DNA from 3 places in the Streptomyces sp. NPDC056296 genome. Region 2 is predicted to be linked to each of the others. Evidence: riboswitches for the same ligand, from Rfam matches in the RefSeq annotation. Region 2 holds a riboswitch; each other region holds the start of a gene.
What was found. Region 2 has a riboswitch for cyclic di-AMP ahead of ACFCZF_RS25570 (M23 family metallopeptidase). Riboswitches for the same ligand answer to the same signal wherever they lie in the genome.

Region 1: it holds a riboswitch for cyclic di-AMP, as region 2 does, so the genes downstream of both, ACFCZF_RS37495 (transglycosylase family protein) here and ACFCZF_RS25570 (M23 family metallopeptidase) in region 2, are expected to answer to the same signal.
Region 3: it holds a riboswitch for cyclic di-AMP, as region 2 does, so the genes downstream of both, ACFCZF_RS06765 (C40 family peptidase) here and ACFCZF_RS25570 (M23 family metallopeptidase) in region 2, are expected to answer to the same signal.

What each region holds. Positions count from the first base shown of each region.
Region 1 is NZ_JBHJRX010000083.1:18,674-21,941, forward strand. It holds gene ACFCZF_RS37490 (transglycosylase family protein) at 159-1,175, shown strand; cyclic di-AMP (ydaO/yuaA leader) riboswitch at 1,358-1,524, shown strand; gene ACFCZF_RS37495 (transglycosylase family protein) at 1,528-2,253, shown strand; gene eno (phosphopyruvate hydratase) at 2,523-3,268, shown strand, end outside.
Region 2 is NZ_JBHJRX010000036.1:89,160-92,427, reverse strand. It holds gene ACFCZF_RS25575 (aldo/keto reductase) at 1-672, opposite strand, end outside; gene ACFCZF_RS25570 (M23 family metallopeptidase) at 811-1,848, opposite strand; cyclic di-AMP (ydaO/yuaA leader) riboswitch at 1,860-2,016, opposite strand; gene ACFCZF_RS25565 (PP2C family protein-serine/threonine phosphatase) at 2,271-3,268, opposite strand, start outside.
Region 3 is NZ_JBHJRX010000006.1:193,468-196,735, forward strand. It holds gene ACFCZF_RS06750 (VOC family protein) at 1-78, shown strand, start outside; gene ACFCZF_RS06755 (ATP-dependent Clp protease proteolytic subunit) at 231-866, shown strand; gene ACFCZF_RS06760 (hypothetical protein) at 874-1,182, shown strand; cyclic di-AMP (ydaO/yuaA leader) riboswitch at 1,553-1,697, shown strand; gene ACFCZF_RS06765 (C40 family peptidase) at 1,701-2,174, shown strand; gene ACFCZF_RS06770 (ATP-binding protein) at 2,265-2,756, opposite strand; gene ACFCZF_RS06775 (helix-turn-helix domain-containing protein) at 2,971-3,268, shown strand, end outside.

The DNA of each region.
Region 1 (3,268 bases), on a different contig from region 2:
GGCGTTCAAACGTGACACGCGCTCACCTCTGTGATCTTCACGTGATCTGCGCGGCATGAACTTGTGACAAGCGATCATCTGCCTATACGTTCACGAACCAGCGTGGCGCCGAGCATCACCCGCCGCGCGGTCCCCGCTGTCTCGTGAAAGGTCGTCGCATGCTCTCCGGGAACGGTCGTCACCGCCGCCCCCGCCAGGCTCCCGCCCTGGTCGTCGCAGCCGGAGTGACCGGCTCCGCCATCGCGATCCCACTTCTCGGCGCCACCGGCGCCCACGCGGCGGACGGGGCGAACTGGGACCGCGTCGCCGAGTGCGAGACCGGCGGCGCCTGGAGCCAGAACAGCGGCAACGGGTACTACGGCGGCCTGCAGCTCTCCCAGGACGCCTGGGAGCGGTACGGCGGCACCGAGTACGCGCCGAGCGCCGACCAGGCCAGTCGCTCCCAGCAGATAAGAGTCGCCGAGAGGCTGCACGCGGACCAGGGCATCGCCGCCTGGCCGACCTGCGCCCTGCTCGCGGGCATGGGCAACGACTCGGCGTCCACGGACAGCGGAACCGGTTCGACGGGTGACGGTACGTCGACGGAGCCGGAAGCCCCCAAGGCGTCGGTCACCCCTGACCCGTCCGGCACGACCGAGTCGCCGGAACCCACCTCCGACGCGCCCTCCTCGTCCCCTTCGCCGTCTTCGTCCCCTACCTCTGACTCCACGTCGGACAGCGGGGACGATTCGACCAAGTCCGACACGTCCCCCGAATCCAAGCCCACGGAGAGTGCCGGCTCCCAGGGCGCCGATGCTTCGCCCACGGCCCCTCCGGCGATCGACGAAACGGACAAGGCGGGGCAGAGTGGCGAGGATTCGGCGCTCACCGACACCGAGGAGTCCGGCGCGGGCCGTCATCGCGGCGACAGCGCCGACGAGGGCGCGAAGGACGACCGTACGGCCGAGTCGTCGGGGCGGCACGCCTCGCGCGGCGAGGGTGAGTCGCGAGAGGTCGCGGACGGCTCGTACACCGTCCGTTCCGGCGACAGCCTCTGGGGCATCGCCGACTCCCTTGAGTTCGACGGCGGGTGGCGCTCGCTCTACGTCGGCAACAAGGAGGTCGTCGGCGCCGACCCGGACCACATCCTGCCCGGTCAGACGCTCACGGTCATGGGCGAATCGGGCGAAAAATAGGGGCAGTTCGCGTCATGGTTCGAGACTGTATGCCCGTTTTGGATCACGTGAGAGATAGGTCTCAGAAGCCGTGATCGTCTTTGAAAATCCGCGGAGCGCGTGTCTACGGTCATGACCGCTCGCCATCGCGGGCCCCGGCTGCCGCAACGCCGAATCCTGCCAGCGGCCGTCCGGGAACAGTCGTCGCGCAAGCGCCGAAGGCAGGAGCGGGGGACCCAAGGTAAGTGCCGCACCGGGCAGTTGAGCCGGAGCGGCTAGGGGTTAAGCCGAGTTCCGCGAGGAACCCGGCCGGGCAACTCAACCGGCCCGAACCCGACAGCTCACCTCGCAGGCGTCGGTGAGGGGATCAACCATGCTGTTTTCCGGCAAGGGCAAGCACCGCCGTCCGTCCAAGGCCACCCGCATCGTCGCCGTCGCCGGTGTCACCGGTGCCGCCGTCGCCGCCCCGCTGATGGCGGCCGGCAACGCCTCCGCCGCCACCGCGTCCGAGTGGGACGCCGTCGCCCAGTGCGAGTCCGGCGGCAACTGGTCCATCAACACAGGCAACGGTTACTACGGCGGTCTGCAGTTCTCCGCCTCCACCTGGGCCGGCTACGGCGGCACGCAGTACGCCGCCACCGCCGACCAGGCCAGCAAGGCGCAGCAGATCGAGATCGCCGAGAAGGTGCTCGCGGGTCAGGGCAAGGGTGCCTGGCCGGTCTGCGGCACCGGCCTGTCGAGCGCCGCGTACACCGGCGGCGGTTCCGGCGAGAGCCAGGACAGCGGCTCCTCGCAGAGCGAGAGCGGCGGCTCCACCGCCGACCGCTCCACCGAGCAGAAGGCCTCCCGCTCCGACGAGCGCCCGGCCGCCGAGCCGAAGGCCGAGAAGCCGGCCGAGAAGAAGACCGTCACCACCCCGACCGGCAAGAAGGTCGAGAAGGGCGACGGCGAGTACAAGGTCGTCAAGGGCGACACCCTCAGCTCGATCGCCGAGGAGCACGACGTCAAGGGCGGCTGGGCGAAGGTGTTCAAGCTGAACGACGACATCGTCGACGACGCCGACCTGATCTACCCGGGCCAGCAGCTGCACCTGAAGTAAGCGGCGGCCCCCGAGACTCCCGCCCCGGTGCGTGTTCCCCCGTACGCACCGGGGCGGGTTTTTCACGCCCGGACCCGCCCGTGATTACGAACGGGTTTTCGGAAACGTCTTTGTTCCGTTCGGAAACAATTTACTCTCGGTTCTGTCCAGCGGGTGGGCGATCGGCTGGCCGATCGCCCGGAGCCGGTTAGGCTCGGTCCCGCAGAGCCGCTGCGGTCCCGTGGGCCCGCGCGTCACACCGAAGCGTCACATTGAAGAAGGAGATGCTCGTGCCGTCCATCGACGTCGTCGTAGCCCGGGAAATCCTGGACTCCCGAGGCAACCCCACGGTCGAGGTCGAGGTCGGCCTCGACGACGGCAGCACGGGTCGTGCCGCCGTCCCGTCCGGCGCCTCCACCGGTGCCTTCGAGGCCATCGAACTCCGTGACGGCGATGCCAACCGTTACCTGGGCAAGGGCGTGGAGAAGGCCGTCCTCGCCGTCATCGAGCAGATCGGCCCGGAGCTGGTCGGCTACGACGCCACCGAGCAGCGCCTGATCGACCAGGCCATGTTCGACCTGGACGCCACCGACAACAAGGGCTCGCTGGGCGCCAACGCCATCCTCGGCGTCTCGCTCGCCGTCGCCCACGCCGCCTCCGAGGCCAGCGACCTGCCGCTCTTCCGCTACCTGGGCGGCCCGAACGCGCACCTGCTGCCGGTGCCGATGATGAACATCCTGAACGGCGGGTCGCACGCCGACTCGAACGTGGACATCCAGGAGTTCATGATCGCCCCGATCGGCGCGGAGTCCTTCTCCGAGGCCCTGCGCTGGGGCGCCGAGGTCTACCACACCCTGAAGAAGGTCCTGAAGAGCAAGGGCCTGGCCACCGGCCTCGGCGACGAGGGCGGCTTCGCCCCGAACCTCGGCTCCAACCGCGAGGCCCTCGACCTCATCCTCGAGGCGATCAAGGAAGCCGGCTACACCCCCGGCGAGCAGATCGCCCTCGCGCTCGACGTCGCCGCGTCCGAGTTCTA
Region 2 (3,268 bases):
GGGCCGGTACTTGCCCGTGAGGAAGCCGGACGCGAGGGCGTAGTACGGCACGGCGGCCAGGCCCGCCTGCTCCGCGAGGTCGCGCGACTCGCCCTCGTAGGTGTCGCGCGAGACGAGGTTGTAGTGGGGCTGGAGGGCCACGTACCGGGCGAGGCCCTCACGGTCGGAGAAGGCCAGGGACTCCGCGAGCCGCTCGGCGGAGATGTTGGAGGCGGCGATGTGCCGGACCTTGCCCGCCTTCACCAGCTCGTCGAGCGCGCCGATGATCTCCTCCACCGGCACCTCGGGCTTGTCGAAGTGCGTGTAGTAGAGGTCGATGTGGTCGGTGCCCAGGCGGCGCAGCGAGGCGTCGGCGGCGGCCTTGATGTTCGCGGCGCTCAGGCCCGGGTACTCGGGGTGCTGGCTGACCTTGGTGGCGAGGACGACGTCACCGCGGTTGCCGCGGGAGGCGAGCCACTCGCCGATGACGGTCTCGGACTCGCCGCCGCTGTTGCCGTCGACCCACGCGGAGTAGGAGTCGGCGGTGTCGAGGAAGTTGCCGCCCGCCGCCGTGTAGGCGTCGAGGACGGCGAAGGAAGTGCCCTGGTCGGCGGTCCAGCCGAAGACGTTGCCGCCGAGGGCGAGGGGGAAGACCTCCAGGTCGGAGGAGCCGAGCTTGCGCAGAGAAGTCATGTCCTGCGTCAACGAACGCACCGGATCCGGCGATTCCGGAAGCGGGGCAAAGATCCCGCAAACCGGCAGCCCTGACGTCGGGGGGTCGTCGTCAGGACCGCCGGGGACCGGAGAGAACGGCGCCGCGCGCGGCGGGACTCAGGGGGTGAGGCCCTTGCTCTGCAGCCACGCCATCGGGTCGATACCGCCGCCTCCGCTGGTGTGGACCTCCATGTGGAGGTGCGCGCCGGTGACGTTGCCGGTGGCGCCGACGCGGCCGATGACGTCACCGGTGGTGACCTCCTGGCCGACGCTGACGCTGATGGAGGACTGGTGGGCGTACCAGATCTCGGTGCCGTCATCGAGGGTGAGCACGGTCTTGTAGCCGTACGACCCGTCCCAGCCGGCCGACGTGATCGTGCCGCTGTGCACCGCCTTGAGCAGCGTGCCCGTGGGGGCGGCGAAGTCGAGGCCGGTGTGGTAGCCGGAGGACCAGTAGGCGCCGGCCTGGCCGAAGCTGGAGGAGATCGTGTACGAGGAGGTCGGCAGCGTGTACTGCTTGGCCAGCTTCGCGAGCCGCTCGGCCTCGGCCTTCTTCGCGGCCTCCTCCTCCGCCTTCTTCTTGGCGGCGGCGGCCTTGGCCTCGGCTTCCTTCTCCGCCTTGGCGGCGGCTTCCGCGGCCTTCTTCTCGGCGGCGGCAGCGGCCTCGGCGGCGGCCTTGATCTCGACCTGGGTCTGCTGCTGCTCGGCCTGCGCCATGATCCGGGCCCGCAGCGTCTCACCGGCGTCGGTGGCGCTCTCCGAGGAGGAGGTGTCGGCGGCGACCGTGCCGATGCTGCTGAGCGGGGTGGCGGAGCCCTCCGGCTCCGGCTTCTCCTCGTCGGAGATGAGCGAGCCGACGTTCGGCAGGTCCGGCATGGAGATCGACACCGGCGGCTTGCCGGTCTGCGCGCTGGCCATGCCGCCCGCGCCGACGGCGGCTATGACACCGACGCCGAGGACGGTGGAGCTGCGGGCGAGCCCGCCGCGCTGCTTGGCGACGCGGTGCCGGCCGCGTACGGGGCGGATGGAGTCCGCGGTGGGATTCCACTCCTCCCAGGGGCCCTCTTCGGTGCGGTAGCCGTCGTAGCCGAAGGTGTCGGTGTCGTGCCCGCTGGGCACGAACGGGGCCTCGGGGGCAGGCCGGTTGGACGCCACGTGGGCGTACTCCTTTCCTTCCTTTCGCCTACCGGGTTAGCTGACGGGTTCGGAGCAGGAAGGTCTCCTACGCGCGTATATCCGCCGTGTCTCCACGGCGTCGTACGAGCGATTCACCCCAATGTGGTGGTTCCCCGGTTCCCTTGCGGGATTCGGCGCGTGCGCACGGAGCCGCCTTCTGTGACGGCTGGGACGACCGCGCTGCGTTATCGAACGTTAATAGACGCGGGGCTCGGATTCCAAGCCGTTCCTCTTGATCATTAACGAATCCGGCCCGGACGTACGCCTCACGATCGGTGAAAACCGGGCGAGTTGACCGCGCTTCGGTATTCCCCTTCGCGGCACAAGTTTCTGATGGTGCGTCAGTTGTTATGCGCAGGGCGGTCGGTCCGTCACGTCCGGTGATGTTGATCAAGTTTCGATCAGGGTCGTCGTACGGCGAGCAGCGCCATGTCGTCGGCCATGCCGCCCCCGGAGTGCCGGCGCACGTCCTCGGCGAGGATGTCGAGCAGCTCCGTCGGATGCCGGAACACGCGGCCGGCCAGCCGCGCGTGCGGTTCGTAGAACTCGCCCCGCCCGTCCCGCGCTTCCGACAGTCCGTCGGTGTACAGCAGCAGCGTGGACCCACCGGGGAAGTCGGCCTCCTCCGCGCGGTCGGGCCACACGCCCAGCTCGCCCATGCCGAGCGGCAGCGCCGACTCCCGGGCGGGCAGCGGGCGCAGGGTGCCGTCGGCGTACAGCAGCAGGGGCGGCGGGTGGCCGCGGTTGACGATGCGTACGATCCCGTCGCCGTGCGGGAGTTCGGCGAGTACGGCGGTGGTGAACCCCTCGAAGGCGTCCAGTCCGTCCCGCCGGGTTCCTTCGCGCGCCAGCGCCCGCTCCAGTCGCTGTGCCACCGCCTCCAGCGTCGCCTCCTGCTCCGCGGCCTCCCGGAACGCGCCGATCACGACGGCGACGGCGGCCACCGCGCCCATGCCCTTGCCGCGTACGTCCCCGACGATGAGCCGGATGCCGCGCGCACTGTCCTGCACCGCGTACAGATCGCCGCCGATGAAGGCGTCGGCCTGCGCGGCCTCGTAGCAGGCGGCGATCTCGAAACCGCCGATCCGCTCGGCGGGCTCGGGCAGCACGGCGCGCTGGGCGGCCTCGGCGATCTCGCGGACGGAGACGAGGCGCTCGCCGGTGCGACGGACGAAGCCGTTCACGAGGACGGCGAGCACGGCGACCGTCGCGATGGTGATCAGCTCGGTGAGGGAGTCGACGTAGTGGATGACGCCCTTGCCGAGTTGCAGCCCGATGACGGCGGCGACCACCGCGACACCGGTGAGCGCCGTGCCGCGCCGTGAGTAGATCGGGGCGGCGACCAGGGGCGCGGCCGTGTAGAGGGGGCCTGCGGTGAAGTATCTCGGGGTGAAGATGT
Region 3 (3,268 bases), on a different contig from region 2:
CGGTTCGGCCGGTTCGCGCTGTGCCGGGACGATCAGGGCTCCTCCTTCGGACTGCACGAGCCCCCGCACGAGGGTTGAACGCGGCCCCCCACCGATCCCCCGAAGGTTCCTTCCGCTGCCGGCGAACGCGCGACCCCCCGCGATTCCTCCACCCTCCTAACGTACGTCCTGTACATTTTTTCAGGAGACAGTGCAGCCGAACACGGTCCTGCCACGAGGAGGGGTTCGCCATGACCCGACCGTCCGCCCGTCACGTCCTGCCCGAGTTCACCGAGCGCACGAGTACCGGGAGCCGGACGACGGACCCGTACTCGAAGCTGCTGGAGGAGCGGATCGTCTTCCTCGGGACACCGGTCGACGAGACCTCCGCGAACGACGTGATGGCGCAGTTCATGTACCTGGAACACCAGGCCCCGGACCGGGACATCGCGCTCTACATCAACTCGCCCGGCGGCTCCTTCACCGCGATGACGGCGATCTACGACACCATGCGCTACGTCGCCTGCGACGTGGAGACGACCTGCCTCGGACAGGCCGGCTCGTCCGCCGCGGTACTGCTGGCGGCGGGCACGCCCGGCAAGCGCGCCGTCCTGCCGGGCGCACGGGTGGTCATCCATCAGCCCGCGCTCACCGTCCCGGTGGAGGGACAGGCGAGCGACCTGGCAATCAAGGCCGACGAGTTGATCCGCGTCCGCGCCCGCCTGGAGGAAATTCTCGTACGGCACACGGGCCGCAGTCCCGAGCAGGTGAGCGCGGACATCGAGCGGGACACCGTCCTGGACGCACAACAGGCTCTGAAGTACGGCCTGGTGGACCGGATCGTACCCAGCCGCAGGACCATGTCCCCGGCATCCGGCGCGAGGTGATCCGGCGATGCTGCCACCGGAACTGCCGCCTCTGCCCGCCCTGGCCCGCGCCGAGGCCGAGCTGATCGACCGCTACCTGGACGTCGTCGACCTGCTCGGGCGCATCAACCCCGCGCGGGAGGGCGACACCTACCGCGGACTGCGGGCCGCCCAGGCGCTGGTCGGCAAGGCGGCCGCCCTGCGCGACGCGCTGGCGCTGATGCACCGGCGGAGCGAGACGGAGTTGCACGCCACGACCCTGGCCCGGGCGCTGCGCGTGCTGGACGGTGAACGGCGGACGGCGCGAGTCGGTCTACCGCCCTGTTCCTACAGTTGAGGCGCCAGGAGTCGAAACGGACCAAACGGCTTACCGCCTTTCGGCGTAGGAACACCTCCGATTTCCGACCGGCCGAGCTTGCGCGACCCGCGTGTCCGGACAGCGCGATGAGCCACTGCGTCGCTGGTCCCGGGGTCGTCACCACACCCACCGGTGACTCGAACACAGAGGCGTCCACCCGAACGGGTGAGTGGTGAGTAACAACACAAAGGGCACGTTCCGTTGGGAATTCCCCATGGGGCGAGACAAGATCCGTGACTGACGACAAGCCCCCGCCGCAGCGGCGGGGCGGTCCGGGCGGACGCCGAGTCCTGCCGCCGCCCGGACGACCGGTCGACAGGAGTGGATCGGCAGGAGTGGAGGACCCGAGCACGACGGGTCGCCGGAACGGTCGTCTCTGCGGGAGACGCGCCGGGCCGAGCAGCCCTTGGGGTGAAGCCGCACTCGTGCGGCCGGGCAACTTCGCCAGCCCGAATCCGACAGGTCATCCTTCACAGGCGGCTGACGAAGGGTTGCGCATGTCCGCGCTCAATCGTGTCCCGTCGCTGATGGCCCGTGCCGGTACGGCCTCGGCCCTCACCCTCGCCGCCGTGGGCGGTTCCGTAGTGGTCCCCGGCGCCGCCTCCGAGGCGGCCGCGGCGAGCCATGCGACGAAGGCCCTCAAGATCGCCGCCTCCAAGAAGGGCGCGCCATACAAATGGGGCGCCGTCGGACCAAGCAGGTTCGACTGTTCGGGGCTGACGCTGTACTCGTTCAAGAAGGCCGGCAAGAAGCTGCCGCGCACCGCCGCCCAGCAGTACAACAAGACCCGTCACATCTCCGCCAAGAACCGCAAGACCGGGGACCTGGTGTTCTTCCACTCGGGCCGCAGCGTCTACCACGTCGGCATCTACGCCGGGAAGGGCAAGATCTGGCACGCCCCGAAGACCGGGGACGTGGTGCGTCTGCAGAAGATCTGGACCGGCAGCGTCTGGTACGGCCGGGTCAAGTAGCCCGCCCGAGGGGGTGACGGCGCCCTGACCCGCCGTCACCCCCTCGGGTGCGCGGTATGCGCCTGGGGCGCGCCTCGTGCCGTCGGCGCCTCACCGCTGCGGCTCCTGGCTTCCCACGGCCTGCCCGACGACCGTGGCCGGTTCGGTGGGCACCGGACCGCCCGGCGGCGCCCAGGGCAGTTCGATGGAGACGGTCTTGCCGCCCTCGCGCGTGGGCCGCACTCTCAGCTTGCCGCCGCACTCCGCCGTCAGCCAGCGGATGATCACCATGCCGCGGCCGTTGTCCTGCTGGACGGCGGCGGGCAGGCGCTTGGGGAACCGCGGGTGGCTGTCGGTGACACCGATGCGCAGCCGCTCGTCACGGTCGAGCACGAGGTCCACGGTGAAGGTGGGCGATTGTCCGAACGTGTGCTGGACCGCGTTGGTCGTCAGCTCGGAGACGATGAGCCGGACGGTTTCGGACACGTCGGTGTCCGGCGGCAGGCCCCACTCCGCCAGAGTCCCGACCACATAGGTACGCGCGGCGGCCACCGAGGCGGGATCGCTCGGCAGAGTGACGGATGCTTCCAGATGGTCTGCCATGGCGACGTCGTCCCTTTCCCACGGGACCGCAGCCGGACACGGAGCGGATGGTTCGAGTACGGTCCCGGACTGGTGCTTCGCCGCCAGACTGCCATCACCGGGCCGGTGAAGGGCGGCGATCCACCAAGATATGCATATATCTGTCGCTCAAAGCGGTGAACTCTGCGACGGCAGAGCGTATTTGGGCGGCCCATAAGGAGTAAGGGGGTGGCCGATGCAGCACGGTCCCGTGGTGCGCCGTCGGAAGCTGGGCGCGGAACTGCGCGCCCTGCGCACGTCGGCGGGTATCACCAGCGGCGAGGCGGCCCGGCTGGTGGGCTGGCACCAGTCGAAGGTCAGCCGGATCGAGACCGGGACGAGCGGGGCGAAACCGGCCGACGTGCGGTTACTGCTGGACGCCTACGGCGTGGACGACGACCAGTTGCGGGAGCTGCTGGAGATGCTGGCGGGCTCCGACGACGCGGTCGGCCGGAACCACTGGTGGCACGCCTATCGTGGGGTACTGCCCCCGG